Regions from separate parts of the Streptomyces spectabilis genome, predicted to be linked through region 1. Evidence: riboswitches for the same ligand, from Rfam matches in the RefSeq annotation. Region 1 holds a riboswitch; the other holds the start of a gene.

Region 1 (15,493 bases):
GCGGCGAGGACACCAACTGGTTCATCAAGGACCTGCCGCTGCTCATCGCCTTCGGCGTGCTCGCCGCGTACACCTACTCCTCGGGCCTCAGGGCCCCGGCCCTGATCGCGTTCGTGAAGGACACCCTGATCTACATCGTGATCGCGGTGGCCATCATCTACATCCCCATCAAGCTGGGCGGGTTCGACGAGATCTTCCGGGCGGCGAACGAGAAGTTCTCGGCGACGAACGAGGCGACCGGCAAGCCCGTGGGCGCGCTCGTGCCCGGCGACGCGGGCACCTGGACGTACGCGACCCTGGCCCTCGGCTCGGCGCTCGCCCTGTTCATGTACCCCCACTCGATCACCGCGACGCTGTCCTCGCGCAGCCGCGACGTGATCCGCCGCAACACCACCATCCTGCCGCTGTACTCGCTGATGCTGGGCCTGCTCGCGCTGCTGGGCTTCATGGCGATCGCGGCCGGGGTGAAGGTCGAGAACGGGCAGCTGGCGATCCCGCAGCTGTTCGAGGACATGTTCCCCGACTGGTTCACGGGCGTCGCGTTCGCGGCGATCGGCATCGGCGCGCTCGTCCCTGCGGCCATCATGTCGATCGCGGCCGCGAATCTCTTCACCCGCAACATCTACAAGGACTTCCTGAAGCCCGACGCGACGCCCGAGCAGGAGACCAAGGTCTCCAAGCTGGTCTCGCTCCTGGTGAAGGTGGGCGCCCTCGCCTTCGTGCTCACCATGGACAAGACGGTCGCGATCAACTTCCAGCTCCTGGGCGGCATCTGGATCCTGCAGACCATGCCCGCGCTCGTGGGCGGCCTGTTCACGCGGTGGTTCCACCGGTGGGCGCTCCTGGCCGGCTGGGCGGTCGGCATGGTCTACGGGACGGTGGCCGCGTACGGCGTGGCCTCGCCGACGCAGAAGCACTTCGGCGGCTCCTCCAAGGAGATCCCCGGCATCGGCGAGATCGGCTACATCGGCCTGACGGCGTTCGTCCTGAACGTGGTCGTGACCGTCGTCCTCACCTTCGTCCTGAAGGCGCTCAAGGCTCCCGAGGGCATCGACGAGACATCGCCCGAGGACTACACGGCGGACGCCGGGGACAAGGGCGTGGCCACCGAACTGCCCAAGGTGGGCGCGGGCCACTGAACCGGGGCGGCACGGACTGACAGGGCCGGGGCCGGGACACGGACGGCGGCGGGCGCATGCGAAAGGATGTACGCATGAGACGTTCCCACCGCCTCCTCCCGGCCCTGCTCCTCGTCCCGCTCGCCCTCACCGGCTGCGGCTCGGACAGCCTCGCCGGCACGGCGCCGCCGGACCGCTCCGAACTGGAGGAGCGCGCCACGGCGGCGCAGACGGTCGTGGAGCACGTGTACGTGACGGAGGCCGACGGCTTCGAACTCGCCCGGCAGTCGGTGGGCGTGATCGGTGAGGACGGCTTCCAGTCCACGTACGTGAAGGACGAGGGCGGCGCGCAGCTCACGCTCTCCGTCGACCGGGGCACCGTCACCGACGGGAACTGCCGCACGGTCCCGCCCGCCGCCAAGAGCTGCGAGAAGGACGGCAAGGGCTGGTACCGCGTCACGGGCTCCCGGCACGAGTACGTCCGCTCGGAGAACGGGCTGCGGATCCAGCTCGCCGCCGACCGCGGCGCGGTGGACCGCGCCGCGCTGCGCGCCGCCGCCGAGACCGCCCACCGCGCCGACGACCGCGAACTGGACGCCACCCTGCCCGAGCAGGCCGACCCCGAGGTCCTGCCCCCGGACGGCGGCGGGACGGGCCTCCCGGCGGACCGCGGCGACCTGCCCCCGAACGGGGACGGCGCTCCCCAGGACCCACCGGGCACGAGCGGCTGACCTGCCCCACCGCCCCGCCCGACAGGCCGCCGGGGGCGCGGCGTCCGCGCCCCCCGCCGGGACTGCGAACCCGCCCCCGGTCTGGGGCTTCTCTCCTGCGAGTTGACGCTCCGACAGGCACACGAGCGACCACACCCCGTGAGGGAACGGTCACCTCCGACACAACATCTAGGGGTGCCACCGAAACCCAGCACAAGATGTATGCTCGTCCTCGCTGTCGCCGCAGGGGAATCCGGTGCAAGTCCGGAACTGTCCCGCAACGGTGTACGTGTGCGCATTTGCGTACCCGCAAGTCCGAGGACCTGCCGACAGCACGCCCGTGCCGCCCGGTCCGGGCGCAGACGTCCGGGCCTCGTGGAATGGGCTGGTGGACGCGGCGTACGTACCGCTGCCCGCGGTCGCGCCCGTGTGCCCTCAGCCGCCTCGATGCCCAGAGCCGAGCGAGGGAGAGCACCACGTGACCATCGCGCCCGCCGAGCCCGCGTCAGCGCAGGCCGAAGCCGGTCAGCAGCCCGCCGAGCAGTCCACGCGGACTGACGCCCCGGGCACCGCGCTGCTGCGCACCCTGACCGACCTCACCGCCGACCTCCCCGACGCCGACCCCGGACGCGTCGCCGCGGCCGCCCTGCGCGGGCGCTCGGCGAAGGCCGACGAGGCCGAGCTGCGGGAGCTCGCCACCGAGGCGGCCGCCGGGCTCATCTCCGAGGACCCCGCGTACTCCCGGCTCGCCGCCCGGCTGCTGACCATCGGCATCCGCGAGGAGGCCGCCTCGCAGGGCGTCACGTCGTTCTCCGAGTCCGTCGCGGTCGGCCACCGCGAGGGCCTGATCGCCGACCGCACCGCCGCGTTCACGGCCCTGCACGGCGCCCGTCTCGACGGGCTCGTGGAGGCCGCGCTCGCCGACGGCGCCGACCGCCGCTTCGGCTACTTCGGCCTGCGCACGCTGCACAGCCGCTATCTGCTGCGCCACCCGATCACCCGCAAGGTCATCGAGACGCCGCAGCACTTCATGCTGCGCGTGGCCGCCGGTCTCGCCGAGGACGACTCCGCGCGCGCCCTGGACGAGGTCGCCTCCCTGTACGGCCTGATGAGCCGTCTGGACTACCTGCCGTCCTCGCCGACGCTCTTCAACTCCGGCACCCGGCACCCGCAGATGTCGAGCTGCTACCTGCTCGACTCGCCGCTCGACGAGCTGGACTCGATCTACGACCGCTACCACCAGGTGGCGCGCCTGTCGAAGCACGCCGGCGGCATCGGCCTGTCGTACTCCCGCATCCGCTCGCGCGGTTCGCTGATCCGCGGCACGAACGGCCACTCCAACGGCATCGTGCCGTTCCTGAAGACGCTCGACGCCTCCGTCGCCGCCGTGAACCAGGGCGGCCGCCGCAAGGGCGCCGCCGCGGTCTACCTGGAGACCTGGCACTCCGACATCGAGGAGTTCCTGGAGCTGCGGGACAACACCGGCGAGGACGCCCGGCGCACCCACAACCTGAACCTCGCGCACTGGATCCCGGACGAGTTCATGCGCCGGGTCGCCGCCGACCAGGAGTGGTCGCTGTTCTCGCCCGCCGACACGCCCGAGCTCGTCGACCTGTGGGGCGAGGAGTTCGACGCCGCGTACCGCGCGGCCGAGGCCAAGGGCCTGGCCCGCAAGACCATGCCGGCCCGTGACCTGTACGGCCGCATGATGCGCACCCTCGCGCAGACCGGCAACGGCTGGATGACCTTCAAGGACACCTCCAACCGCACCGCCAACCAGACCGCCGAGCCCGGCCACACCGTGCACTCCTCCAACCTGTGCACGGAGATCCTGGAGGTCACGGACGACGGCGAGACGGCCGTGTGCAACCTCGGCTCGGTGAACCTCGGGGCCTTCGTGGCCGACGGGGACATCGACTGGGAGCGCCTGGACGCCACCGTCCGCACCGCCGTGACGTTCCTCGACCGCGTCGTGGACATCAACTTCTACCCGACCGAGCAGGCCGGGAACTCCAACGCCAAGTGGCGCCCCGTGGGCCTGGGCGCCATGGGTCTGCAGGACGTCTTCTTCCAGCTGCGGCTGCCCTTCGACTCCCCCGAGGCGAAGGCGCTGTCCACGAGGATCGCCGAGCGGATCATGCTCGCCGCCTACGAGGCCTCCGCGGACCTCGCCGAGCGCCACGGCCCGCTGCCCGCCTGGGAGAAGACCCGCACGGCGCGCGGCGTCCTGCACCCCGACCACTACGAGCACACCGCGGCGGAGCGCGCCTGGCCCGAGCGCTGGGACGCGCTGCGGGAGCGCATCGGCAAGGTCGGCATGCGCAACTCGCTGCTCCTGGCCATCGCCCCGACCGCCACCATCGCCTCCATCGCGGGCGTCTACGAGTGCATCGAGCCGCAGGTCTCCAACCTCTTCAAGCGCGAGACGCTGTCCGGCGAGTTCCTCCAGGTCAACTCCTACCTGGTGCAGGACCTCAAGAAGCTCGGCGTGTGGGACGCGCAGACCCGCGAGGCCCTTCGCGAGTCCAACGGCTCGGTGCAGGGCTTCACCTGGGTGCCCGCGGAGGTGCGGAACCTGTACCGCACGGCCTGGGAGATCCCGCAGCGGGGCCTGATCGACATGGCCGCCGCGCGCACGCCGTACCTCGACCAGTCGCAGTCCCTGAACCTGTTCCTGGAGACGCCGACCATCGGCAAGCTCTCCTCGATGTACGCCTACGCCTGGCAGCAGGGCCTCAAGACCACGTACTACCTGCGCTCGCGCCCCGCGACGCGCATCGCCCGCGCCGCCGGGGGCTCCGCCGCCGCGGCCGCCCCCGTCCCCCAGCAGGTGAGCGACCCCGAGGCGATCGCCTGCTCCCTGGAAAACCCCGAGTCCTGCGAGGCCTGCCAGTAATGCCCACCCGTCACCCGACCACCGCCCCTGATGGACAGCGCTCCGCGCCGGAACGCTCTTCGTCGGAACTGCACACCACCACGACGACGGGCGAGAAGAACCTGCTCGACCCGGGCTTCGAGCTGACGCTCCGCCCGATGCGCTACCCGGACTTCTACGAGCGCTACCGGGACGCGATCAAGAACACCTGGACCGTGGAGGAGGTCGACCTCCACTCGGACGTGGCCGACCTCGCCAAGATGACGGCCGAGGAGCAGCACCTCATCGGCCGCCTGGTCGCGTTCTTCGCCACCGGCGACTCGATCGTGGCGAACAACCTGGTGCTCACGCTCTACAAGCACATCAACTCCCCCGAGGCACGGCTCTACCTGAGCCGTCAGCTCTTCGAGGAGGCCGTGCACGTCCAGTTCTACTTGACGCTGCTCGACACCTACCTGCCCGACCCGGAGGACCGCGCCGCCGCCTTCGCGGCCGTGGAGAACATCCCCTCCATCCGGGAGAAGGCCGAGTTCTGCTTCAAGTGGATGGACTCGGTGGAGAAGCTGGACCGCCTGGAGTCCAAGGCCGACCGCCGCCGCTTCCTGCTGAACCTGATCTGCTTCGCGGCGTGCATCGAGGGCCTGTTCTTCTACGGTGCCTTCGCCTACGTCTACTGGTTCCGCAGCCGCGGTCTGCTGCACGGCCTCGCGACCGGCACCAACTGGGTGTTCCGCGACGAGACGATGCACATGTCCTTCGCCTTCGAGGTCGTGGACACCGTCCGCAAGGAGGAGCCGGAGCTGTTCGACGAGGCGCTCCAGGAGCAGGTCACGGACATGCTGAAGGGAGCGGTCGAGGCCGAGCTGCAGTTCGCCCGCGACCTGTGCGGCGACGGCCTGCCCGGCATGAACACCGACTCGATGCGCGAGTACCTCCAGTGCGTCGCCGACCAGCGCCTGGCGCGCCTCGGCTTCGCGCCGGTGTACGGCTCCGAGAACCCGTTCTCGTTCATGGAGCTGCAGGGCGTTCAGGAGCTGACCAACTTCTTCGAGCGGCGCCCGTCCGCGTACCAGGTCGCCGTGGAGGGCTCGGTCTCCTTCGACGACGAGTTCTGATCCTGCGGCCCGGGCCCGCGCTCGGCCCCTCGCAGCTGCCGGTCGATCCGGCGGTCGTGGGCGTGGCCGATCAGTGACGGCAGGGCCATGAGCAGGAAGACCCCGAGGACGGCCAGCGTGTCGAGTGCGTCATGTGCGTTCATGACGACCACTCTCGCGCCGGCCGTCCTTCGGCGTGAGTGGCAGGACTGTCGCCCACCCTCGATTTCCTGCCAGCGACGCGGCACACTGTCCCCATGTTGAGGAACGTGGCCGCCGTCGCGCTCGACGGCGTGCACCCCTTCGAACTCGGCGTCGTGTCCGAGGTGTTCGGCCTCGACCGCAGCGACGAGGGCCTGCCGGTGTACGACTTCGCGCTCGTCTCGGCCGAGGGCCCCACGCTCTCCACGCACGCCGGCTTCACCATCTCCACGCCGTACGGCCTCGACCGCCTTGAGGAGGCCGACCTCATCACCGTGCCCGCGGGCGACTCCTATGTGACGCGGGACTTCCCGCCCGCGCTGCTCGACGCCCTGCGCCGCGCCACCGACCGCGGCACCCGGGTGCTCAGCGTCTGCACCGGCGCCTTCGTGCTCGCGGCGGCCGGGCTCCTGGACGGGCGGCGCTGCGCGGTGCACTGGCGGCACGCCGACGAGCTGACGCGCCGCTGTCCGCGCGCCGTCGTCGAGCCGGACGTGCTGTACGTCGACGAGGACCCGGTGATCACCTCCGCGGGCACCGCGGCGGGCATCGACGCCGCCCTGCACCTGGTCCGCAGGGAGAACGGCGCGGAGGTCGCCAACGCCATCGCCCGCCGGATGATCGTGCCGCCGCACCGCGACGGCGGCCAGGCCCAGTACATCGAGCGTCCGCTGCCGCGCGCCCGCTGCGACACCGTCGGCGGCGTCCTGGCGTGGATGGAGCGCCACCTCGACCGGGAGCTGACCGTCGACCTGCTCGCGGCCCGCGCCCATATGTCGCCGCGCACCTTCGCCCGCCGCTTCAAGGAGGAGACCGGCACCACGCCGTACCGCTGGCTGCTGCGCCAACGCCTGCTCCGCGCCCAGGAGTTGCTGGAGGTCACGGACCAGACCGTGGACGCGGTCGCCTGGCGCTCCGGCTTCGCGAACGCGGCCGCGCTGCGCCATCAGTTCGTCCGCGTGCTCGGCACGACGCCGAACGCCTACCGGCGCACGTTCCGCGGCCCCGGGGCCGAGTCCGCGGCCTGACGCGCGCGCCCGCACCGGCCCCTCAGGGCGGTGCGGGCGCGCGGGCGTCAGCGGGCCGTGGCGCGCAGCACCAGATCCCGCGGGTGCAGCGTGATGCCGACCTTCGTGCGCGTGTCGGTCCCCGCCACCGGGGCCAGCCGCCAGCGGGGGACGATCGTGGCCAGGATGATGGTGAGTTCCGCCAGGCTGAAGTGGTCGCCCGGGCACTTACGGTTGCCCACGCTGAAGGGCATCATGGCGAACTCCGGTACGCTCGCCGCGCGTTCCGGATTCCATCGGTCCGGGTCGAACTCCAGATGCCGCTCGAAGGAACGCGGATCGCGCTGCATCGCGTACACGCTGTACACGATGTCCGCGTCGGCCGGAATGCGATAGCCGCCGAGCGTGGTCTCGGCCACGGACCGCCGCGTGAAAATCCAGGCGGCCGGTCGTATACGCATCGCCTCCGTGACGACATTGCGCGTGTGCCGCAGCTCGCCGAGATCGGCGAAGGCGACCGGACGGCCTCCCGTCACGGAATTTACCTCTTCAACCAACCGCCTTTCGTGGTCGGGGTGTTCGGTGAGCAGATGGAAGGCCCATGCCAGTGTCGAGGCGACATTCTCGGCACCCGCCACGACGAGCGAGACGACGTGGTCATGGATCTCCTGGTCCGTCAGCGGCTGCCCCGATTCGTCGCGGGCGGCGAGCAATACGGCCAGCAAGTCCTCTTCCGTGCCGTTTCCGCACCGGCGGCGTTCGGCGATGATCTCGTCGACGAGCGCGTGCAGATCGGCGAGCGCGCGCTCGAAGCGCCGGTTGGCGGGCGTCGGTACGCGGTACAGCGGCCCGACGGAAAGCACCATGCGGCGGTACAGGCCCTCGAAGACGGTGTGCAGCGAGTCGCTGATGCGGTCCGCCTTCTCGCCGATCGAGTCGACCTCCAGGAGGGAGCGGGAGACGACGCGCACGGCGGTGCGGAACATCTCCGCGCTCACGTCCACCGTTTCGCCGTCACTCCAGCGGGCCGCCGTCGCCTGGGCCTCCTGTGCCATCACGCGCGCGTAGTCGGCGATGCGCTCGGGCCGGAACGCGGGCTGCATCATGCGCCGCTGGCGCCGGTGCAGCGGACCGTTGCTGGTCGCCACGCCCTTGCCGAGCAGCACCTCCAGGGTGTCCCACAGCGGCCCTCCGACGACGTACTCGGGGCTCTTGAGCAGAGCGCCGACGAGCTGCGGGGCGCACACCGCGTACGCCGTTTTGGGCCCTAGTCGGATCCGGACGAGGTCCCCGTGGTCACGCAGATCGGCCAGGAAGCCGAGCGGGTCGCGCACCAGGTTCCAGGCGTGGCCGAGAAGTGGCGCTCCACCGGAGACCAGCGGCGGCGTATTCAGCCGCTGGGAACCGGCCGGTGCGGGTATGGCGGACGCTGCGGATTCGACGGTCATTCCTGGCCTCCTGCCAGTTCGGGCCCTGCCAATTCGCATTCCGGGAACTCGGGTCCCGGTGCGTCGGACACATACGGGGGCAGCGATCGGTCGTCCCAGCTTTCGACGCGGTATCTGCCGGATTCGTGATGGAACCAGTAGACGGAACTGAACCAGTTCCGCATATTGAAGACGCAGGATTGCAGTGCGGCGCTCGCCTTCCGGCCCGCCGCGCTGCCGTCGATCAATTCATCCGCCAAACTGAGGACTTCCGGTTCCACCGCGAGAAAATCACGTACACAGTCACTGACGCGCCGGTGCACTTCTGCCACCGCCTGCTGCAGGGAGAGACCTTCGTGGTGGATGAGGGAAATTCCGAGGTTGTGTACCTCGTCGCCCGCCAATTCCTTCGGCAGTGAGCAGAGGTCGTTGTACCAGGCGGAGAAATCCTGCGTGGCGAGTGCCGCCGCGCGATAGGCGGGGTGTTTCCGCACCGCGTCCGGCAGCTCCTGGCGCGCGGTGGGTTCGAGCAGGTCGATCCAGATCCAGTGCGCGAAGGTGAGCCGGCGCAGCTCGATGTACGCCTCGACGCTCGGCACGGTCCCGGTGCGGCGGTTGCCGAACTCGTGGTCGTAGGCGTCGATCACCGGGTGGAAGTGCCGGGCGAAGCGCCCGTTCCACCGCGGTCCGAGGTGCGCGTACAGCCTCAGGACGCAGTCTGCGAAGCCCGCGACCAGGGGGTCCTCGTGGTGCAGGTGCGCGCGCGGGTCCTGAAGTGTCTCGTGTAGCCCGGCGCACAGGCGCCGCCAGCCCGTGGTCCTGCCGTGCACCGCGTCCCGGTCGTGCCGGTCGTCCCAGCCGAAGAACCAGGAGCTGAGGTCGGCGATGGCGGCGAGCAGCTCGTCGGGGGCACCGATGTAGTACCCAGCCACCAGGTCGGTGTAGCACAGGCTATCGGCATATGCCGCGACCTTGTCCGGGGGCATGAGGCGCTTTTCCAGGAGCCACGCCCTGGACTTCTCCTGAAGCTTTGGCCAATACGGATGCAGATGCCGGGGAAACTCCGACTCCACCACCGGAAGGGCCAGTGCGGGCGGCACCGATACCGCCTGTCGAACTGGTGACTGCATCTGCTCGGACGGCTTCCGCCGTTGCCTCGGGACGCGTTCCGCTGCATATGCCGGAACCCGTGCCGGGGTGCGTGTCGCCCAGTCCGACTGTGAAGTGCTGTGTGAGGAAGCAGGCACGAACAAACCCCTCTCGACCGCGCTGAGGCCCACGCCCCTCTTGCCGTGCCGGGCGCGCGCCGTTGCGTATCCCCGCGCTTTCCATTCAGCACCACAACTGACCGTTCAGGGAACACATTTGCGCCATTCACTACCCCACCGTGCCGAGAACATCCCCTTACGTGACTGAATCTGGATCACCCACGGCCGATCGTGGGCTAGTCCTGTCCGGTTCTGAGCGGGTACACCAACGGCCCCTGGTCAGTGGGGTGTCCCCGACCAGGGGCCGCTGTCGTCACGCGCTCACCGCACGCCTCAGTTGTGGCGCAGTTCAGTCATTCGGCACCACGGGGTAGCGCGGCGTGCCCTCCGACATCTGCCGCAGCGCGTCCTTGCGCTCCCGCTTGGAGAGGCGGTCGATGTACAGATAGCCGTACAGGTGGTCCGTCTCGTGCTGGAGGCAGCGGGCGAAGTAGCCCGTGCCGCGCACCTTGATGGGGTTGCCCTTCTCGTCCTGACCGGTCACGACCGCGTAGTCGGGGCGGGCGAGGGGCGCGTACGCCGTCGGCACGGACAGGCAGCCCTCGCCCGAGTCGTCCAGGCTCCGCCGCTCCGCGGGCAGCTCCTGCAGGACCGGGTTGCAGACGACGCCGACGTGCCGCACGCCCTCGTCGTCCATGCAGTCGTACACGAACACCTTCAGGTCGACCCCGACCTGGTTCGCGGCGACGCCGACGCCCTGCGCGACGCGCTGGCTCGCGAACATGTCGTCGATCAGCTTCGCGAGCTCGTCGTCGAAGGCGGTGACGTCCTTGCACTCCTTGTGCAGCACCGGGTTGCCGACGACCGTGATGGGCCGGGACGTGCCGCGCTCGCGGTAGGCCGTCTCCCGCGCCTCGCAGTCTTCCGTGTCGATGACGAAGCCCTCGTCGTCGACCGGGAGCACCCCGTCCGCGTAACTCTGCTCAGTGTCCTGCGCCATGTCCGCCGTATGCCTTCTTCCTGGGTCGTGTGCTGCCCGTACAGGGTACGGGCAGCACCCCGCCGGAGCATCGGCGTCCGGGGCTAGCAGACCTCTTCGAGGTCCCGCCAGTCGCGGGAGTCCGGGCTGTCGGCGACCCAGCCGTCGAGGAGGCCCCGCACCAGCCCCGCCGGGGCGGCGATGCCGCACTCCCGCTCGGGCACCCAGATCGGTCCGGGGCTGCGGTGGCCGAGCGGCCCGGGGTGCCCCGGCTCGCTGTGGTCGTGCGGGTCCAGGTGCTCCCCGTCGCCCTCGTCGCTCGGCATCCGCGACTCCGAGCACATCCGGCACAGCAGCCGCACGGACGACGACCAGTCCTCGGCGGCGAAGCCGGCGTCGGCGGCGAGCTTCTCCAGGGCGTCCCGGTCCTCCTCGGTCGCGGCCTCCAGGAGGACCACCCAGGTGGGCACGGGCGACGGCGCCCACAGCTCGATCTCGTCGAAGACGGGGTACGCGTGCCCCGCGGCCGTGGTCCGCTCCCCGTGCGGCACGCCGTCGTGCAGCACGACCTCGCCCCAGCGCCGCCCGGAGGACGGCAGCGGAATGGAGAGCACCTCCATGCGGGCCGGGTCCAGCCTGCGGCCCCAGACGACCTCCGCCTCGCCCTCCGGCGAGAGCCGCACCGCCGCGCTGCCCAGGTCCATCCCCGCGGGCTCGCCCGTCGCGGCGACCCCGCCGGGCACCCTGAGTCCGTACGCCTGCCAGGCCCTGCGCGCCAGCGGCCAGTCCTGCAGGGCGGTCGCCGCGATGCCCACGTTCCACCAGTCGGGGGCCCCGGCGGAGCGGTCGAGCAGCGCCACGGCCCGCAGGCCCGCGGCCCGCGCCTGCTCCCAGTCGTGCCGGAACTTGTGCAGGAGCGCGAGGTTGAACCAGGACTCCGACAACCAGGGTTCGAGATCGGCGGCGCGCGTCAGGAGCGCGCCCGCGTCCTCGTAGCGACCGTCGCCGATGAGCGTGAACGCCCTGTCGGTGGCCTGCCGCCAGGAGGCGGAGGGCCGGTGCCGTCCCTTGCCGAAGATCCTCACGATTCCCGCCTGCCAGCTCTTGTCGGGATGTCCCCGCCGCCGCGCTGCCGCGCGGCCCCGCTTCTCTTTCGCATCCAACCACGTACGGTCGGACGGCCGCTCATTACCCATGGGTTACCCAGCGGGACCCGAGGTCAGACGACCCGGCCCCGGCGCCTTCGCCGGGGGCCCCGGGGCCCCGCCCCGGCGGCCCGGGCGCTCCGCCGCGGACCCCCCGATCGTGTGGGAGCGCGGTGCCGTTCCCGGCCCTCCGGCGCCTCGGGACGCGCGTGCGCCACCCTCAACAGGGGTCCAGGGGGCCGAGCCCCCGGCGCGGGGCGGCCACCGGCCCCGTGCACCCCGCGAGCACCCTCGCCAAGGCCTCCACGACCTCCGTCTGGTACTCGCGCCCCGTCGCGACCCGCAGTCGCTCCAGGGCGGCCAGCGGCCCTTGAGGCCCGTGTTCCCGGGCCATCTCGTCGTATGCGTTCGCCGTCCGCACGATACGCGCGGTGAGCGGCTGCTCGCGGTACGGATCGGCCTGGCGCTCCACCACGACGGCGACGTCGGCGGCCACGCCGGTCTGCCGGACGACGGCCCCGCCGAGCAGGGCGATGCGCCGCTGCTCGGCGGCGGGAAGGCGCGCGGTGGCACCCTCGGGCACGGGGTCGACCAGGGAGAGCTGCCCGATGTCGTGCATCAGCGCCGCGTACTCCAGGACGCCCAGGTCCGCCCCGGAGAGCCCCAGCTCACGGCCCATGGCCCGGCTGAGGTCCGCCACCCGCCTGGCGTGCCCGGCCGGGGTGTACCCGGCGATCTCGGTGGCGCGGGCAAGGGAGGCGATGGTCTGCCGGTACGTGGCCCGCACGGCGGCGTAGCGGCGGACGGCCAGCTGGGTGAGCAGCAGCGGGCAGCTGAACACCGGCAGCGCCCACAGCCCCGCCACGGCGACGGCCAGCGCCATCACGGCCCCCGTGGCGCACACGGCGGAGCCGATGCCGGGCATGCGCCGCAGCTCGTCCCTGAGCAGCGGCCCGAACGGCCACCCCCGGCGGGCGTGCGCCAGGGCCGCCGCGAGCACGGCGTCGCACAGCGCGGTGAGCGCGAGCAGGGCCACCACCACGGCGGCGTACCAGGAGCCGTAGCCCGCCCGGTCCTCCAGGCGGCCCGAGTTGTACAGCGGCTGGAAGCACACGGCGGCGAAGGCGACGGTGAGCACGCGCCGGGCGAGGGCGTCGGGCGCGGGCCCGCGGCCGAGCGCCACGTGCGGCACGGCGCCGACCAGCCCCGCCGCCACGACGACGGCGACCACCTGGAGCACCCCGTGGTGGGTCGCCCGCCCGCCGCTCTCCCCCAGCAGGGCGTACGCGAGCGCGCCCGCGGCCCCCAGGGGCGCGGGCTCCCGCTCGCCGCCGCTGCCCCACCGGGCCAGCTCGCCCACGGCTATGAGCACGCCGAAGGCGAGGGCGGTCCGTGGCTCCTCGACGCCGCGCCAGAGCGTGACGCCGAGCGCGCCGACGGCGACGAGTAGCGCGGCGCCGCGGATCACGGCGGCCACCGCGGCGGCGGGCCGCCCCGCGGGCTCGTGCGTCACCGGGCGGCCGGGCCGCGGGCCGCGGGGGCGCCGGACACCACGCCGTCGACGGGGCTTCCGGGGCCGTCGGGGCCCGTGCGCCGGGCCCCGGCCGAAGCCTTTGCCTCGCCCCCGGCCGTGACCTCCGCGTCCCATCCGTACCGGTCGAGCGCCCGGGCGAGGGCGCCGACCATGGCCGGGTCGAACTGGGCCCCCGCGCAGCGCCGGAGTTCGGTGACGGCGGCCGCGACCGGGCGGGCGCGGCGGTAGGAGCGCGAGGACGTCATGGCGTCGAAGGCGTCGGCGACGGCCACCACCCGGGCGCACTCCGGGATTTGACGACCCGTCAGGCCGTAGGGGTAGCCGCTGCCGTCGATGCGCTCGTGGTGGTGCAGGATCGCCGCCCTGGCCTCCCCGAGGAAGCCGATGCCCCGCACCATCTCGTGGCCGTACTCCGGGTGCAGCTCGATCACGCGCCGCTCCTGCGGGGTCAGCGGCCCCTCCTTGCGCAGCAGCCGGGTGGGGACGCCGAGCTTGCCCACGTCGTGCAGGATCCCGGCGAAGCGGAGCAGCTCCACGCGCGCGTCGTCCATGCCCAGCTCGCGGGCGATCAGCACGGAGGCGCGGCCGACCCGCTCGCTGTGGCCCCTGGTGTAGCGGTCCTTGATGTCGACGGCCTGCACGAGCGCGCGGATGGTGGCCTGGTGGGCGGAGCGCTCGCGGTGGTACTGGGCGAACACCCAGCACGAGACGCCCATCGGGAGCAGGACGAGCAGCGCGGCGAGGGGCCCGTACCGGCTGTCCCAGAGGACGGCCATCATCAGCCCGGCGAGCCCGTGCACGGCGACGGGCGCGAGCGAGCCGGGCAGCAGTCCCCGCCAGGCGTGGCGCGGCGGAACCCCCTCCGCCGCCACCAGGATGCCGCCGTCGAGGGCGGCGATGACCGCGGCGAAGCAGAGCACGGCGACCGCGGCGGGCAGCAGGACGTACGGGAAGTCGGGGGGCGCCGAGGCCGCCGCGGGCCCGTCGAGCGCGGCGTACGTCCGCCCCGCGGCCCAGGCGGCGAGGGCCAGCTGAGCGGCCCGCCACAGGCGGCGCAGCCACCGTGGCCGCCGTTCGACGCGGGCGAGCAGGGCGCCCGGGACGGCGACGAGCGCGGCCGCGGCGGGCGGCAGCAGGAACACCGCGGCCAGCAGCACGGGGTAGAAGGCGGGCACGGCCGGGCCGCTGCGGACGACGGTGTGCTCCCCGCCCGCGTACAGCAGGGCGAGCAGTCCGACGACGGGCCATGCCGTGCCGGGGCCGAACGCGGGCGCCGCGCAGGCGGCCGCGCCGAGCGCGGCGCACAGGACGTAGCCTCGGGCCCACACCGGCACCGACCGCATAGGGGTTCTCCTCCCGATCCAGGTCGGGAGAGTAGAACGGGCCCTGAGCACGCCAGCGTCAGCGGGCGCGAATTAGCACCTTCGAGTGAGAAACCCCAGCAGAAACAGAGAGAAACGTTCAACTAGCGGGTGAACGGCAGCCCCACGGGGAACGCGGGGCGCACCCGCTCAGCTCTGACCCGGGGGCTTCGCTCAGGACCCGGGGGCCAGATCCACCCCGTCGTCCGGAACCGCCTGTCCGGAGCGGATCAGGTCGATCCGGCCCATGACCTTCGCCCGCAGGTCGGCGGGCACGTCGTCCTGGCCGCAGCAGCGCTTGACGAGCTTCTTCACCGCCTGTTCGAGGCCGTACTTCTCCAGGCAGGGGGAGCACTCCTCGAAGTGCGTCTCGAACTTCGTGCAGTCGCTGTCCGGCATCTCCCGGTCCAGGAACTCATAGAGGTGGTCCAGGACCTCACTGCAGTCAGTCTCGTGCGGCTCTCCGCAGCTCATGAGCCCGAGCCTTTCGCTTCGTTCGAGTCTCCGGCACCGGCCGGGACCAGGCCGCGGTCACGCGCGTAGTCCTCCAGCATGCCGCGGAGTTGGCGGCGGCCGCGGTGAAGACGGGACATCACCGTACCGATGGGTGTACCCATGATGTCGGCGATCTCCTTGTACGCAAAGCCCTCCACGTCCGCGAGGTACACGGCGATGCGGAATTCCTCCGGGATCGCTTGGAGCGCGTTCTTCACGTCGGAGTCCGGCAGGTGGTCGAGCGCCTGCGACTCGGCCGAGCGCAGTCCGGTGGACATGTGCGACTCGGCGCGCGCCAGCTGCCAGTCCTCGATCTCCTCGGCGGCGCTGCGCTGGGGC
Region 2 (15,493 bases), 3.1 Mb from region 1:
AGCCTGGGGGAGGGGACCGGCTTCCTGGTCATGGCGCTGTGGTGTCTGCTCGCCTGGCCCCTGGTACGCGGGCTCCCCGACGGCCCGGCGACGGCGACGCCCACGGCGCCCGGGACCGGGGCCGGGGCCACGCCCGAGGCCGAAGGCCCGACCACGACGGCGACCCCCTCCTGGGTCCTGCTGGGCGCGATCGCGCTGTTGTGGGCCGTCACCCAGGGCGCCTGGGCGTACGCCTCGGTCTTCGGGCGCGAACACGCCGGCATGTCGGCATCGGCCGTGTCGGTGGTCCTCGCCGTGTCCGGTGTCGTGGCCCTCGTCGGCGCCGCACTCGGCCCCGTTGCCGCCCGCCGCTTCGGCCGTACGCGGTCCCTGGCCGGCTTCATCGTGGCGCAGGCCCTCTCGATGGCGGTCCTGGTGCTCACGCGCGACCCGGTGCTCTTCGTCGTCGCGGCGGTCCTCTGGCAGGCCTGCCAGCTGGCCGTCCTGGTACAGACCCTCGCGGCGGCCGCCCTCCTCGACCCGAGCGGGCGCCTGGTGGCCTCCCTCAGCGGAGCGAGCGCGCTGGGCACCGGCATCGGTCCGCTGGCCGTCGGCGCCGTCCTCGACACGGCGGGCGCCGGAGTGCTCGGCGTCCTCCTGGCTCTCGGCACCCTCGTCGCCTCGGTGCCGCCGCTGAGGATGACGGTCGCCAGCGCGACGGCCGACCGGGCCCGGCGTCCCGAGCCCGCCCGAGCGGCCCCGACCCGCTGAGCGCCCGTCACACCGCGGGCGCCGTTCGGCCCCACTGCCCCGGGCCCACCACGCGAAGCGGCCACCTCCCCCGACTCCGAGCAGGGGAGGTGGCCGCTTCGCGCGCTGTCAGGCGCCGGCCGCCCGCGGCAGGCCGAGGGTGCCGCCCGCCAGCGCCGCCGCCCCCGCGGCCAGGGCCCGCACGACGTGCCGTTCGGCCTCCTCGTCCGGCAGGGCCAGACGCTGCAGGATGAGCCCGTCGAAACCGGCGAGCAGGAAGCGAGCGATGGTGTCGGGGGACGCGGCGAGCCGCTGGCCGGTGCGCTCGGCCGCCTCCGTCACCAACTGCGCCGCCACGTCGTGCGCTTGGCGGAAGTGACTCTCCAGAGCCTCGTGCAACGCCGGTGTCCGCAGGGCGTACATGGTCAGTTCGGTGAGCAACTGATGGCTGGCGGGCTGCTCGCCCACGGTGCGCCACAGCGCCCCGGTGAGCGCGGCGAGCGTTTCCTCGAAACCGGCGTCCGCAGGCGCGGACTCCCGGACCTGTGCCAGCAGGTCCTGGCTGAGCTGCTCCATGACGGCGCGGTACAGGTCTTCCTTGGTGCCGAAGGTGTAGTGCACCGTCGCCTGGGCGACACCGAGCTCGGCGGCGATGGCGCGGGTGCTTCCGGCGGCGACACCCTCCCTGGCCATGAGGGCGATGGCCGCTTTGATCAGCTGGGGGCGGCGCTCGGCCGCAGTCACATGAGCCATGCGTACATAGTAGCGACATAGTCAGCCGAAAAAGTCGACTGAACAACTCGGCGGAGCGACTCGAGGGACAACTCGACCGAACAACCCGGCTGGAACGTGCGTGCGACTCGCCGGACAGGTGCCGCGCGCACTCTTCTCCGGGCGCGCGCGCAACCGTACGATCCAGTCGCCGTCCCGCGCACGCGCTCCACGATCGACCCCGTCGTCGACCAGCCAGAGGTGACCCGTGGACACCCAGACCCCCCTCTTCCGCCTCGACGCGAGCGCCGGTGACATCCACGGCGAGAACGAGAAGCTCCGCGCGCTGGGCCCCGCCGTGCGGGTGCGGCTGCCCGGCGGGGTGCCCGCCTGGGTGATCACCCGCCACGACCTGCTCCGAGAACTCCTGGCGGACCCCCGTACGGCCAAGGACCCGGCGCACTGGTCCGCGTGGCGCGCGGGAGAGGTGCCGGAGGGGTGGCCGCTGATCAGCGTGGTCACCAACCGCGGCATGACCACCGCCGACGGCGAAGAGCACCGCCGCCTGCGGGACCTGGTCACCCAGGCCTTCACCGCGCGGCGCGTCGCCGCGATGCGGCCCCGCGTCGAGGCGATCACGCTGCGGCTTCTCGACGCCCTCGCGGAGCGCGGCGGCGACGCCGTGGACCTGCGCCGGCACTTCGCCTATCCGCTGCCCATGGCCGTGATCGGGGACCTCCTCGGCGTGCCGGAGGAGCGCTTCGACGAGTTCCGGACCCTCTCCGCCAGCCTGACCAGCAGCGTCACCACGCCCGACGAGACCATCGCCACCCAACGACGGCTGCACGCGCTCCTCGGCGACCTCGTCGCCGAACGGCGGGCGCGGCCGGGGGAGGACCTGACCAGCCGGCTGATCGCCGTGCGCGACGACGGCGACCGGCTCTCGGAGCCGGAGCTGATCGGCACCCTGATCCTGGTTCTCGTCGCGGGCCACGGCACCACCCTCAACCTGATCACCAACGCGACCGCCGCCCTGCTCACCCACCCCGAACAGCGCGCCGCCGTCACGACCGGACGACGGCCGTGGGACGCCGTGGTGGAGGAGACCCTGCGGTGGGACTCGCCCGTCGCGCACTTCCCGCTGCGCTACGCCCTCGACGACATCCCCGTCGGCACCGTGGTGATCCCGCGCGGCGAGGCCATCCTCGCCTCGTACGCGGCCGCGGGCCGCGACCCCGGCCGATTCGGCGCCGACGCCGCCGAGTTCGACATCGCGCGCCCCCGGCCGAAACACCTGTCCTTCGGGCACGGCCCGCACTACTGCCTCGGCGCCGCCCTGGCGCGCCTTGAGGCGGGCATCGCCCTGCCCGCTCTGTTCCGGCGGTTCCCGCACCTGGAACTCGCCGTACCGCGCGCCGATTTGGTGCCGCTGCCGTCCTTCGTCAGCAACAGCGTCCAGGCCCTGCCGGTCACCCTGTACGGCGGATAGCGCGGCCCCGGAGCCGGGCCCCCGGGTACCACCGGACGGCCGGATGGAATGATGACGGGCGACAAGGCGACGGCGGTCCGAGGAAGCCGGTGTGAATCCGGCGCGGTCCCGCCACTGTGATCGGCGAGCCTGTCCCGACTGGCCACTGCCCCGCGAGGGGTGGGAAGGCCGGGACGGGCATCGACCCGAGAGCCAGGAGACTCACGCGGTCGCCTCCTCCACGGAACACCGGGGCGGATCTCCCCGGAGAGAGGCAGGACGCGGCATGCCCGCAAGACCGGTCGGCAAGTCAGCAGGGGCCGCGCGGAGTTCCGGGGCGGCCGCCGCCCCGGCGCCCTGCCGGGTCGTCGTGTGCCGGGACTGCTGCTGCGGCAGCCCGAAGGTGACAGGCGTCGACCACGCCGCGCAGACCGCGCGCCTGCGGGCCGAGGCGCCCGTGCGCGTCTCGGCCTGCCTGGACGTGTGCGACCAGGCCAACGTCATCGTGGTCCAGCCCTCCGCCGAGGGCCGTGCGGCCGGTGCCCGACCGGTGTGGCTCGGCCTGGTCAACGACGCGGACGCGACCGAGGACATCGTCGCCTGGGTCCGCGCCGGAGGCCCGGGCGTCGCCCCGCGACCGGAGATCCTCGACCTGTACGCCTTCACCCCGCCGCGCCGCCGCGCCGTGTCCTGAACGGCCGCGCCGGGCCGGGGCGTCGGGGCCTCGCCGTCAGCGGAACGGGCGCGCCTCCGCCGGGGTCACCGCCGTCCCGGCCCGCACCCCGTGCAGGACGTGGGCCAGCACCTCGGCCCCGCGCACGACGCGCGGGCCGGGGCGGTTGAAGTACGCGGGCCCGTCCAGGACCCAGACGCGCCCGGCCCGGACGGCGGGCAGCTCGGACCAGCCGGGCAGCCGGGTGAGCAGGTCCGTCTCGCGCAGCGTCCGCTCGGGCGGAAAGCCGCACGGCAGGACGAGCAGCACCTCCGGCCGGGCCGCGCGCACCGCGTCCCAGGTCATGGGTGCGGTGTGCTCGCCGGGCGCGGCAAGGAGCGGTTCGCCCCCGGCGGCGGCGATCTGTTCGGGCACCCAGTGCCCGGCGGGCCACAGCGGATCCAGCCACTCGATCGCGACCACCCGGGGCCGTTGACGTCCGGCGGTCCGCTCGCGCACCCGCTCCAGACGGGCCCGCAGCTCGGCCCGGCGCAGCTCGGCGGACTCCCGCACCCCGAGCACGGTGCCGACCGTGACCAGGCAGTCCAGTACGTCGTCCAGGGTGCGCGGCTCCAGGCTCAGGACCCGGGTGCCCGCGTCCAGGAGCCGCACGGTGCGGCTGACCCTCTCGTACGACACCGCGCAGACGTCGCACAGGTCCTGCGTGAGGACCACATCGGGCCGCAGGGCCGCGAGCACCTCGGTGTCGAGGGTGTACAGCGAGGACCCGGAGTGGGCGGAACCGCCCACCGCGTCGGAGATCTCACGGCTGCTCAAGGTCTCCTGATCCAGGTCGGCACCGGTCACCACGGGCACGGACGCCACCGCGCGCGGCGGCCAGTCGCACTCGTGGGTGCGCCCGACGAGCCGGTCCGCCAGGCCCAGTTCGGCGACGATGTCGGTGGCGGCGGGGAGCAGGGAGACGATGCGCATGTGCCGACCCTAAGGCCCTGGTCCTCGCCCCGGTCCCGCCCCGGCCCCGGTCGCGGCCCCGACCCCCGCCGGTGTGTCCGAGCAGACGCCCCCTGGCTGTGGTGCTCGCGGCCCCCGGCCCCGATACTTCGCCGGGCAGACCGACCCGACGACGGAGGGGAACCGATGACGTTGAAGGTGAGCAGGGCGCCGCGCGGAGTCTTACGGGGGCCGGGCCGCGGCATCGTGTCGCTGGCTCTGCTGGCCGCGGCCGCGGGTGTGCTCGCACCCGCCCCCGCGTCCGCGGCACCGGCCTGTGCCGCCACGGGACCGGGAGCGCCGGCGCAGGTGGCGCGCATCCCCGACTGGGTCGAGTCGATCGTCGTCGACCGGCACGGCCGGATGTTCGCCACCGCGTACTTCACCGGCCGCGTCTACCGGATCGACGCGCCGGGCCGCACCCCCGTACCCCTCACCGGAAACGTGGGCGCCAACGGCGGGATCGTCGTGCGGGACGACGGCCGCCTCCTCGTCGGCACCGGCAACGACGTCCTGCACTCGCTCACCGGCGACGCGCTGCCCACGTCGAAGCTCCTCCTCGTGGACCCGGACACCGGCGAGGTCACGACGTACGCCGCCGGGCTCGGCGGCATCGACGGCGTCGCGCTCGCGGCCGACGGCACCGTGTACACCACGACCCTGGGCGGGCGGAACATCGGCCGCGTCACGCCGGACGGCGAGGTCGACCCGGCCTGGGCCAGGGTGCCCCAGTCCAACGGGATCGCCGTGTCCCCGGACGGGGAGCAGGTCTACGTCATCCAGACCACGGTCGCCCCCGGCCTCTACCGGATCCCGGCCGACGACCCGGCACACCCGCGGCGCTGGGTCTCGGTGGCACCGTCCGACGTCCTCGCGCTCCCCGACGGGCTCACCCTCGACAGCAAGGGGCGGCCACTGATCACCACCCACGCGGCGGGCCAGATCTGGCGCGTCGAGGACGGGCGCCTGTGCGCCGTGGCCTCGGGCCTCCACCTCTCCACCCAGGTCGCCTACGGCCACGGCGACCGCGGCTTCTCCGCGGGCAGGCTCTACCGGGCGGGCGTCGACGGGAAGATCTACGAAGTGCCCGCGGGTGCCGACCCCTCGTAGACGGCCGAAGCCGCCGTGCCGGTCCGGGTGAGCCGTGTCTCACCTGGACGGCACCGCTTGTCTATGCAACGAGTTGCATAGAAGGATTCGGGCATGGCGCTTGAGCACGCGATCCTCGTCTCCCTGCTGGAGCAGCCGGGCTCCGGTTACGAGCTGGCCCGGCGGTTCGACCGGTCCATCGGCTACTTCTGGACCGCCACGCACCAGCAGATCTACCGCGTCCTCAAGCGCATGGAGAGCGACGCCTGGATCGAGGCCCGCGAGGTGGCGCAGCAGGACCGCCCCGACAAGAAGGAGTACTCCGTCGCGGCCCTCGGCCGCGCCGCGCTCTCCGGGTGGCTGCACGAGCCGATCGAACCCGAGAGCGTCCGGCACGAGCTCGCCGTGAAGATCCGTGGCGCGGCCTTCGACGACCCGGCCGCGCTGATCCGCGAGGTGCGGCGCTACCGCCAGGCGCACGCCGAGCGGCTCGCGCACTACCTCGCGGGGGAGCGGCGCGACTTCACCGGACCCGAGGCCCCCGCTCCCCTCGACGACCGCCAGGAGCTCCAGCACGTCGTGCTGCGCGGCGGCATCGCGTACGAGCAGATGACGCTCGCCTGGCTCGACGACGTGATCGACACCCTCGAACGGCTCGGCGCCCGGCGCTGACGTATCCACAGCTCTCCCGCACCTCCAGCTTTCCCCACCCCCTTCCCTTCCACGACGTCCGGGACCTCCCCGACCCCGAGCCGGAAAGGCGACTGGCCATGGCCGACGCGCTGCTGTTCAACCCCCGCACCTACGACCCGACCCACTTCGACCCCGAGACCCGCAGGCTGCTGCGCGCGACCGTGGACTGGTTCGAGGCGCGGGGCAAGCGCAGGCTGATCGAGGACTACCGCTCCCGCGCCTGGCTCGCGGACTTCCTGGAGTTCTCCGCCAAGGAGGGCCTGTTCGCGACCTTCCTCACCCCGGCGTCCGCCGCCGGGGAGGGCGAGGGCGACAAGCGCTGGGACACCGCCCGGATCGCCGCCCTCAACGAGATCTTCGGCTTCTACGGGCTCGACTACTGGTACGCGTGGCAGGTCACCATCCTCGGCCTCGGCCCGGTCTGGCAGAGCGACAACGCCGCCGCCCGCGCCCGCGCCGCCGAACTCCTCGCGCAGGGCGAGGTGTTCGCCTTCGGCCTGTCCGAGAAGACCCACGGCGCCGACATCTACTCCACCGACATGCTCCTGGAGCCGGACGGCGACGGCGGCTTCCGGGCCAGCGGCTCCAAGTACTACATCGGCAACGGCAACGCCGCGGGCCTCGTCTCCGTCTTCGGCCGCCGCACCGACGTCGAGGGCCCCGACGGCTACGTCTTCTTCGCTGCGGACAGCCGCCACGAGGCGTACCACCTGGTGAAGAACGTCGTGGACTCCTCCAAGTACGTCAGCGAGTTCCGGCTCGAGAACTACCCGGTCCGTGCCGAGGACATCCTGCACACCGGCCGCGCGGCCTTCGACGCCGCCCTCAACACCGTCAACGTGGGCAAGTTCAACCTCTGCACCGGCGCGATCGGCATCTGCGAGCACGCGATGTACGAGGCCGTCACCCACGCCCAGAACCGCATCCTCTACGGCCGTCCCGTCACCGCGTTCCCGCACGTGCGCCGCGAGCTGACCGACGCCTACGTCCGCCTCGTCGGCATGAAGCTGTTCAGTGACCGCGCCGTGGACTACTTCCGCTCGGCCGGGCCCGACGACCGCCGCTACCTCCTCTTCAACCCGATGACGAAGATGAAGGTGACCACGGAGGGCGAGAAGGTCATCGACCTGATGTGGGACGTCATCGCGGCCAAGGGCTTCGAGAAGGACACCTACTTCGCCCAGGCCGCCACCGAGATCCGGGGCCTGCCGAAGCTGGAGGGCACGGTCCACGTCAACCTGGCCCTGATCCTGAAGTTCATGGGCAACCACCTGCTGAACCCGGCCGAGTACGCGCCCGTGCCGACCCGTCTGGACGCGGCCGACGACGCCTTCCTCTTCCAGCAGGGACCGGCCCGGGGCCTCGGCTCCATCCGCTTCCACGACTGGCGCACCGCCTACGACGCGTACGCCGACGTGCCGAACGTCGCCCGCTTCCGCGAACAGGCCGACGCCCTCTGCGAGTTCGTCACCACGGCAGCCCCGGACGAGGAGCAGAGCCGCGACCTCGATCTGCTCCTCGCCGTCGGCCAGCTGTTCGCGCTCGTCGTGCACGGCCAGCTGATCCTGGAGCAGGCGCGCCTGACCGGCCTGGAGCAGGACGTGCTCGACGAGCTCTTCGCCGTCCTCGTACGGGACTTCTCTGCGTACGCCGTCGAGCTGCACGGCAAGGACTCCGCCACCGCCGCGCAGCAGGGCTGGGCCCTCGGCGCAGTCCGGCGCCCGGTCGTCGACGAGGCTCGCTTGGCGCGCGTCTGGGCCCGTGTCGAGGCGCTGTCCGGGACGTACGAGATGGCGCCGTAGCCCCGGAGCCGCGCAGGTACGGGGCCGCCGTGTCGCCACGGCGGCCCCGGTTGTCACAGGGTGAGCAGTGTGCGCCGGGCGACCCCGGTGTCCTGGAGCGGCTTGAGGGCCAGGCGCACCAGAGCCAGCGCGTTGTCGTCGCCCGCGACGCGGTTGGCGCTGAGCTCGCCGCACGTCAGGCACTCGTGGATGAGCATCCACTCGCCGTCCGGGCGCGCGGTCATGGTCAGCGCCTCCATGCGGCCGCGGCAGGGCGAGGCCCGGTCACCGGGGACGCGGTGGTCGACGTGCAGGCTGGCCAGGCAGTGCGGGCAGTGGTTGCGGTGCCCGGTGCCCGGCGCGTCCAGGGACACGTCGAGCCGGCAGCCGACGCACCGGAAGTCGTGCGCGCGGTGGCCGCCCCGAGCATGCAGGACGTCCTTGTGCCGCTGCGGGCGGAGGCGCGCCGACGACGGCTCGCGGGAGTGGTTGCGTCGCGGCATGGTGGTCTCCTTCCCTTCGGTCCGGGTCACAGGGAGCCGAACGCTTCGAGCGGGAAGGGCGGTTGGGCGAGCGGCCGGACCGCCATGCGCATCAGGATGAGCTGGTTGTCGTCCGTGCGGACGGGGCTCGAGGTGAGTTCGTCGCAGCGCACGCAGCGGTGGATGACCCGCCAGTCGCCGGTCCGCAGGACGGCGATGGCTATCGGTGACATCCGCCCGTGGCACGGGCTCGGGCCGCCCTCGACGTGGTCGGTGACGTGCTGCGAGTGCAGGCACGACGGGCAGTGGTCGCGCGGCACGCCGTCGGCGGTGGTGGCGGACACGGTGAGGCCGCACCATGCGCAGGCGAAGGTGGTGAGCTTGAGGGTGTTGTGGGCGTCGCTCTGACGAGCGCCGGTGTGGTGGGACACCCGGGATACTCCTTGCTGAGGAATGGGAAACGACAGCAAGAGCAGGCCGAGCGGCCTCGGCGGAACGAGCGCACCGGAATTCCGGCGTCCGGCCGCCGCGCGGACGCGGGGGCGCGAGAAACGGACGCTCAGACGGTGCGGCGAGGCGCGCTCGGCGCGACCCGGGGCATCAAGACACCTCTCTCAGGGGCACACGGCCCGGTCGGTGATCAGCGGTGTGAACGCCAGGTTAGCCACGGCGTCGTGGCGTGCGCCAACGATTAAAGCGCTGGTGCGGGCGCGGGTCAGATGGGGTCGATGATGATGTCTTCGACGGCGAAGACGCACTTGGACTCGGTCTTGGACTCCTTGGTGCCGCCGTCGACGTTGTTCTGCCACGTGCCGTAGTACGTGAAGCCCGCCTTGCACTTGACCTTGGCCCGCCAGGTGACGTTCATGGTGCCGGTGCAGCTCAGCGACCCGTTCTTGTTCAAGTCCGTCGCGGCGGTGCAGTCCAGGGTGCCGTAGCGGAACGTCTCGCCGGGTTTGACGGCCGACGCGGTGGGTGCCATGAGCACCGTGGCCGCGACGAGCGCGGTGCCGAGGGTGGTGAGCCTGCGGATCGAGAGTTTCATGCCGTTTCCTCCCTGTTCGGACAGCATCTAGAGCGTGCTGCCGGGAGACTCCCGAGCAATAGGGGGCGGCGCCGGGACGGGCCGGGAAACGTTCCCGGTTCGGACGGGAAGGGCGGCGGCGAAGTGACGGCCGCTCGGCGTGGGGTCCCGCCTCAGCCGCGTGCCGGTCGGCAGCTCGCGCACACGCCCCACCAGATGATCTCCGCCTCGTCGACCGCAAAGCCGCGGTCGTTCTCGGGCGTCAGGCACGGGGCGTGGCCGACGGTGCAGTCGACGTCCTCGATGCGGCCGCAGGACCGGCAGACCAGATGGTGGTGGTTGTCCCCGACGCGCAGTTCGTAGCGGGTGGGGGAGCCCGCCGGTTCGATGCAGCGGATCAACCGCGCCCGTGCCAGGTCGTCGAGGACGTTGTACAGGCCCTGCCGGGACAGGCTCCCGGCGGCGGGCGAGGCCTCGGCGGCGACGCCGATGCGGCTCTCCAACTCGGCCGCCGTGGAGTGCGGATGGCCGTCCAGGGCGCTGAGCACGGCGCGACGCTGTGCCGTGCTGCGCAGCCCCTTGGCCCTGAGCAGTCCGGCCGCTCGCTGCTCCATGACGATGCACCCCCAGTTCCGTCCCGGAAGTCTAACGGGATCACGCCCGGCACCCTGAGCGCGATCCGATCCTAGAATTGACTCTGTCCAAACTGGCGGGCTACTGTCTCGTACGGCGACGGACCGCCGACCGCCCGAGCCGATCGGCGCGCGACCGCCGCCGTACGCGACCCCACCCCTCTTCCGCCGCGCCGCCCCACCGGTTCCGGGGACAGCTGTGCCCCGAACCGGGGAGGCCGCCGGCGTGCGACCCCGACGGAGACCCCCCATGAAGTGCTACGACTGCGACCTCGACGGCAGGGGCGCCACCACGGGCATCGGCATCTGCAGCCGCTGCAACCTGGTCGTCTGCGCCGACCACGGGCACGTCACGCCGACCGTCCTCCATCGGCCCGGCGGCCTGGGCAAGGCGACGCGGGACCGGCCGGGCCGCCGCGTCGTCTGCCGCACGTGCCACGCGGCGGAGGTCTCCGCCTGAGCCGGGCCGATCCACCGTCACCTCCCTGACCGGCCGGGCCGTTCGCCCCGTCACCCCCGAGGAGGTGCGTCGTGCACCCTCCCGCCGAGCCCGGAGCCACCACGTCCTCCGGCCCCGACGCTTTAGCCGGACCCGGTGCCGTCCGCTCGCGTACGCCCCGGCCGTACTCCTGATCGGCCTGACCATGCGGCCCGTCATCGCGGCCGTACCGCTGCCCCCGACGGGCGCGGCGGGCACGTGCTGCCCCGCTGAGCATGTGAACGGGCCCGCACCCCGGAAGAGGGGTGCGGGCCCGCGCCGACGTGGTGGGTTCAGCAGCTCATGGCCCAGGTGTGGGAGTCGCCGTTGTCATTGGCCGCGCCGTTGTAGTGGACCTCCTGGCCCGGCGTCAGGCAGATGGTCATGTGACCGCCCTGGTGGGCCCGCGAGTACACCTTGACGTGGTCCTTGACGCCGGGGCCTGAGATGCCGTGGTTGGCCCAGGAGGAGTCCTCGTCCGCGATCCAGCTCTCCCACCAGCCGTCGTCACCGGACCAGTTGGCGCGCTGGCCGTCGTAGTTGGCGTGCTCCCAGGTGCAGAAGTGGCCGCTGGGGCAGTCGGCGGCACCGGCGGGCGCGGCGGCGACCAGGCCGCCCGTCATCAGCAGGGCGGCCGCCGCCACGGTGGCGAGGAGGCCGCGCTTGGCGGGGTTCTTGGAGGCGGAGGAGACGGGCTTCGTGCTCATGTGCGGGAGGGGCCTTTCTGTTCGTTTCTCTTGAACCACATAGGTGGGGGCGCCGCTGCTGCTGGGCGGGCACGGCCAGACTGCCCTCGGCGCGATGACGGCATTCGGGCATTCACCCGAACGACGGATCAATGGGAGAGAAGAAGCCTTTCTTCGCAAGTGCGGCGCGCGGAAGGCGAATGCGGGGCGTGACGCCTTGGTGAACGCCCCCGGCCGGGAGGCGTGCCGATATCCCCCTCGCCCTCACTGGGTACGGTGTACGCTGTTCCCTCAGGTCGAACCAAAGTGCGAGGAGCGCTCGTGAACGTCACCCCCGCCGACAGCCACTCCGTGATCCAGGTCCGCGGTGCGCGGGAGAACAACTTGCAGGACGTATCGCTCGACCTGCCGAAACGCCGGTTGACCGTCTTCACGGGAGTCTCGGGATCGGGGAAGTCCTCCCTGGTCTTCGGCACGATCGCCGCCGAGTCGCAGCGGCTCATCAACGAGACGTACGCCGCGTTCATCCAGTCCTTCATGCCGAACGTCGGCCGCCCCGACGTCGACGAGCTGCGCAACCTCAGCGCGGCGATCGTCGTCGACCAGGAGCGCATGGGCGCCAACTCGCGCTCCACGGTGGGCACCGCGACGGACGCGTACACGATGCTGCGCATCATCTTCAGCCGCCTCGGTCGGCCGGGCATCGGTACCGCGGGAGCCTTCAGCTTCAACGTGCCCGAGGGGATGTGCCCCGACTGCGAGGGCGCCGGCGAGGTCGCGACCGTCGACGTCGACCAGCTGGTGGACCGAGACCTCTCGCTGAAGGAGGGGGCCATAGTCGTCCCCTACTACGCGGTGGACTCCTGGAGCTGGCAGATCATGGTCAACTCCGGCTTCCACGACCCCGACAAGAAGCTGCGGGACTTCACCGCGCGGGAGTGGGACGACCTGCTGCACAAGGGCCCCGTCAAGGTGAAGGTGGGCTCCAACGGCTTCACCTACGAGGGCCTCGTCTCCAAGATGCAGCGGAGCTGGCTGGCGAAGGACCGCGAGTCGCTCCAACCGCACATCAGGAGCTTCGTCGAGCGCGCTGTCGTGTTCACCCGCTGCCCGCTGTGCGAGGGCACCCGGCTCACCCGGGCCGCACTCGCCTCGAAGGTGGGCGGGCTGAACATCGCCGAGTGCTCGGCGATGCAGATCAGCGATCTGGCGGCGTTCGTCCGTGGCATCGACGCGCCGGGCGTGGCGCCACTGCTCGCCGGTCTGCGGGACCTCCTCGACTCGCTCGTGGAGATCGGCCTCGGCTACCTCAGCCTGGACCGGCCCTCGGGCACCCTGTCCGGCGGCGAGGCGCAGCGCGTGAAGATGGTGCGCCACCTCGGCTCCAGCATCACCGATGTGACGTACGTGTTCGACGAGCCGACCATCGGCCTGCATCCGCACGACATCCAGCGCATGAACGGCCTGCTGCTGCGGCTGCGCGACAAGGGCAACACCGTGCTGGTGGTCGAGCACAAGCCGGAGGTCGTCGCGATCGCCGACCACGTCGTGGACCTCGGGCCCGGCGCGGGCGAGGCGGGCGGCCGGATCTGCTACACCGGCGACGTCCCGGGCCTGCGGACGTCCGGCACCCTCACCGGACGCCACCTCGGTCACCGGGCCGAGCTGCGCGGAAGCGTCCGCACGCCCCAGGGGCACCTGTCCATCAAGGGCGCCGACCGGCACAACCTCAAGGACGTGGCGGTCGACGTGCCGCTCGGGGTGCTCACCGTGGTCACCGGCGTCGCCGGATCGGGCAAGAGCTCCCTCATCCACGGCTATCTGTCCGGACAGGACGGCGTCGTGGTCGCCGACCAGTCGCCGATCCGCGGCTCGCGCCGCTCGAACCCGGCGACGTACACGAACCTCCTCGGTCCCATCCGCACCGCCTTCGCCCAGGCCAACGGCGTCAAGGCGGCGCTGTTCAGCGCCAACTCCGAAGGCGCCTGCCCCAAGTGCAACGGCATCGGCCTCGTCCACACCGACCTCGGGATGATGGCGCAGGTCGCGTCGGTGTGCGAGGAGTGCGCGGGCAAGCGGTTCACCCCCGAGGTCCTGACGTACACGCTGCGCGGCAAGAACATCAGCGAGGTGCTCGGCATGTCGGTCGCCGAGGCCCACGACTTCTTCCCGTCGGGCAAGGCGCACACCATCCTCGGCCGCCTGACCGATGTCGGGCTGAGCTATCTGCGCCTCGGGCAGCCGCTCAACACCCTCTCCGGCGGGGAGCGGCAGCGGCTGAAGCTCGCCATCCACATGGCCGAGAAGTCGTCCACGTACGTCCTGGACGAGCCGACGACCGGGCTGCACCTGGCCGACGTGGACAAGCTGCTCGCCCTGCTCGACCGGCTCGTCGACGACGGCAATTCGGTCGTCGTGATCGAACACCACCAGGCCGTGATGGCCCACGCCGACTGGATCATCGACCTCGGCCCGGGCGGCGGGCACGACGGCGGCGAGGTGGTGTTCACCGGCACGCCCGCCGAACTCGTCGAGGGAGGAAGCACGTTGACGGCACGTCACCTTCGGGAGTACGTGGCCTCCTGAGCCCGTGCCGTGGGGTGCGGGCCGCGCGCCCCACGGCACCGCCCGTGATATTCGCTTGCCCTCGCGGCGACAGGAGGCGACAGTCGCCCCGTGCGGAACATCGAGCTGTCGGACGGCGTGGTCACCCTGTCCCCCCTGACCCTGGAGGACGTCGACGCGCATCTGGCGGGCGAGGACGACCTCCTCGTGCGCTGGCTCAACGGCGAGCCCAGCACCCGGGCGAGCACGGAGGAGTACGTGCGCCACTGCCAGGACCAGTGGGCGGACAAGGGCACGCTGCGCGCCTTCGGCGTGCGTGCCGGTGACGGCCTGACGCTCGCGGGCACCATCGACGTACGGCTCACCCTGCCGGGCCTCGCCCCCGGCGCGGCCAACATCGCCTACGGGCTCTACCCGGCCTGGCGCGGCCGGGGCCTCGCGACCCGCGCGGTCGACCTCGTCTGCCGCTACACGGCGACGGAGGGCGCGCGCGTCGGCGTGATCCGGGTGGACCCCGCCAACGCCGCGTCGGAAGCGGTGGCACGGCGCGCGGGCTTCACGTACATGAAGCAGGTCCGGGAGACGGACGGGACGTGTCACAACTGGTACGTCCGCGACCTCAAGGGCCTGGCCGCGCCGCGTTAGGCGCTACTTCCCGTGGCCGTCCGAGCACTTGTTGCCCGTGGCGGGGTTGAGCACGCCCACGACGTTCACGGTGTTGCCGCAGAGGTTCACGGGGATGTCGACCGGCACTTGGACGAGGTTGCCGCTGAGGACGCCGGGCGAGTTCTCCACCGTGCCGTCGGCGTCGGCGTCGGCGGCGGCCGAGGTGGCGCCGCCGACCAGCGCGGTCACGGCGAGCGCGGCCGAGGCGAGGAGCGCGCGAGTGCGCATGGGGTACCTCCTGGTGCGAAGGGATCGTTCCTCCCGAGCCTCGCCGCAGCGCGGTACGGGAGAAAGTCCTGGTAGCCCGATGGAATGAACAGCGAGAACCGGCCAATTCGGTGGGGGCTGCGGGATGTCCGGTGCGCGCAGCGGATCGAGGGAGCTGGGACGGGCGCGGCGCGGCACGGCTTCAGGAGGCACTGTTTCCGGCCTTCATCATCCCTGTGGGGGACATGCGCGACGAACTTGGCCGAACCGCACATAGCCCAAATGGCTGCAAGGGGCATGTAGTGGGGAGCGGAACGCCTCGGGGGACCGGCAGATCCATCCGCCCGTCCATACACCGGAGACAGCATGACGCAAGCAGCTCCCTTTCCTCAGGACCGCACCTGCCCCTACCACCCGCCCGCCGGCTACCGCCCGCTGAGCGAACAGGGCCCGCTCAGCCGCATCACGCTTTACGACGACACCGAGGCCTGGCTGGTCACCGGGCACGCCGAAGCGCAGGCGCTGCTCACCGACCCCCGCCTCTCCGCAAACCGACAGAATCCGGCCTTTCCCAACATCGCTCCCCGCTTCGAGCTCTCACGCCGCGTGCGGACCGCGC

Evidence for each region. Region 1 has a riboswitch for cobalamin ahead of CP982_RS27715 (ribonucleoside-diphosphate reductase subunit alpha). Riboswitches for the same ligand answer to the same signal wherever they lie in the genome.
Region 2: linked by a shared signal. The riboswitch ahead of CP982_RS39950 ((2Fe-2S) ferredoxin domain-containing protein) and the one ahead of CP982_RS27715 (ribonucleoside-diphosphate reductase subunit alpha) in region 1 are both predicted to bind cobalamin.

The regions. Positions count from the first base shown of each region.
Region 1 covers NZ_CP023690.1:6,277,462-6,292,954, reverse strand. Annotated here, with positions in the region: gene mctP (monocarboxylate uptake permease MctP) at 1-1,139, shown strand, start outside; gene CP982_RS27720 (hypothetical protein) at 1,214-1,849, shown strand; cobalamin riboswitch at 2,047-2,173, shown strand; gene CP982_RS27715 (ribonucleoside-diphosphate reductase subunit alpha) at 2,307-4,724, shown strand; gene CP982_RS27710 (ribonucleotide-diphosphate reductase subunit beta) at 4,862-5,818, shown strand; gene CP982_RS27705 (hypothetical protein) at 5,731-5,961, opposite strand; gene CP982_RS27700 (GlxA family transcriptional regulator) at 6,055-7,026, shown strand; gene CP982_RS27695 (bifunctional albaflavenone monooxygenase/terpene synthase) at 7,074-8,453, opposite strand; gene CP982_RS27690 (terpene synthase family protein) at 8,450-9,562, opposite strand; gene def (peptide deformylase) at 9,990-10,640, opposite strand; gene CP982_RS27680 (tetratricopeptide repeat protein) at 10,724-11,704, opposite strand; gene CP982_RS27675 (HD-GYP domain-containing protein) at 11,985-13,277, opposite strand; gene CP982_RS27670 (HD-GYP domain-containing protein) at 13,274-14,641, opposite strand; gene rsrA (mycothiol system anti-sigma-R factor) at 14,834-15,133, opposite strand; gene sigR (RNA polymerase sigma factor SigR) at 15,130-15,493, opposite strand, start outside.
Region 2 covers NZ_CP023690.1:9,418,051-9,433,543, forward strand. Annotated here, with positions in the region: gene CP982_RS39935 (MFS transporter) at 1-750, shown strand, start outside; gene CP982_RS39940 (TetR/AcrR family transcriptional regulator) at 859-1,482, opposite strand; gene CP982_RS39945 (cytochrome P450 family protein) at 1,709-2,929, shown strand; cobalamin riboswitch at 3,009-3,132, shown strand; gene CP982_RS39950 ((2Fe-2S) ferredoxin domain-containing protein) at 3,195-3,602, shown strand; gene CP982_RS39955 (cobalamin-binding protein) at 3,639-4,553, opposite strand; gene CP982_RS39960 (SMP-30/gluconolactonase/LRE family protein) at 4,719-5,681, shown strand; gene CP982_RS39965 (PadR family transcriptional regulator) at 5,775-6,332, shown strand; gene CP982_RS39970 (acyl-CoA dehydrogenase family protein) at 6,431-8,155, shown strand; gene CP982_RS39975 (RNHCP domain-containing protein) at 8,209-8,637, opposite strand; gene CP982_RS39980 (RNHCP domain-containing protein) at 8,664-9,047, opposite strand; gene CP982_RS39985 (hypothetical protein) at 9,332-9,661, opposite strand; gene CP982_RS39990 (Fur family transcriptional regulator) at 9,814-10,254, opposite strand; gene CP982_RS39995 (DUF2180 family protein) at 10,523-10,732, shown strand; gene CP982_RS40000 (peptidase inhibitor family I36 protein) at 11,044-11,373, opposite strand; gene CP982_RS40005 (ATP-binding cassette domain-containing protein) at 11,758-14,022, shown strand; gene CP982_RS40010 (GNAT family N-acetyltransferase) at 14,113-14,646, shown strand; gene CP982_RS40015 (chaplin) at 14,650-14,895, opposite strand; gene CP982_RS40020 (cytochrome P450) at 15,241-15,493, shown strand, end outside.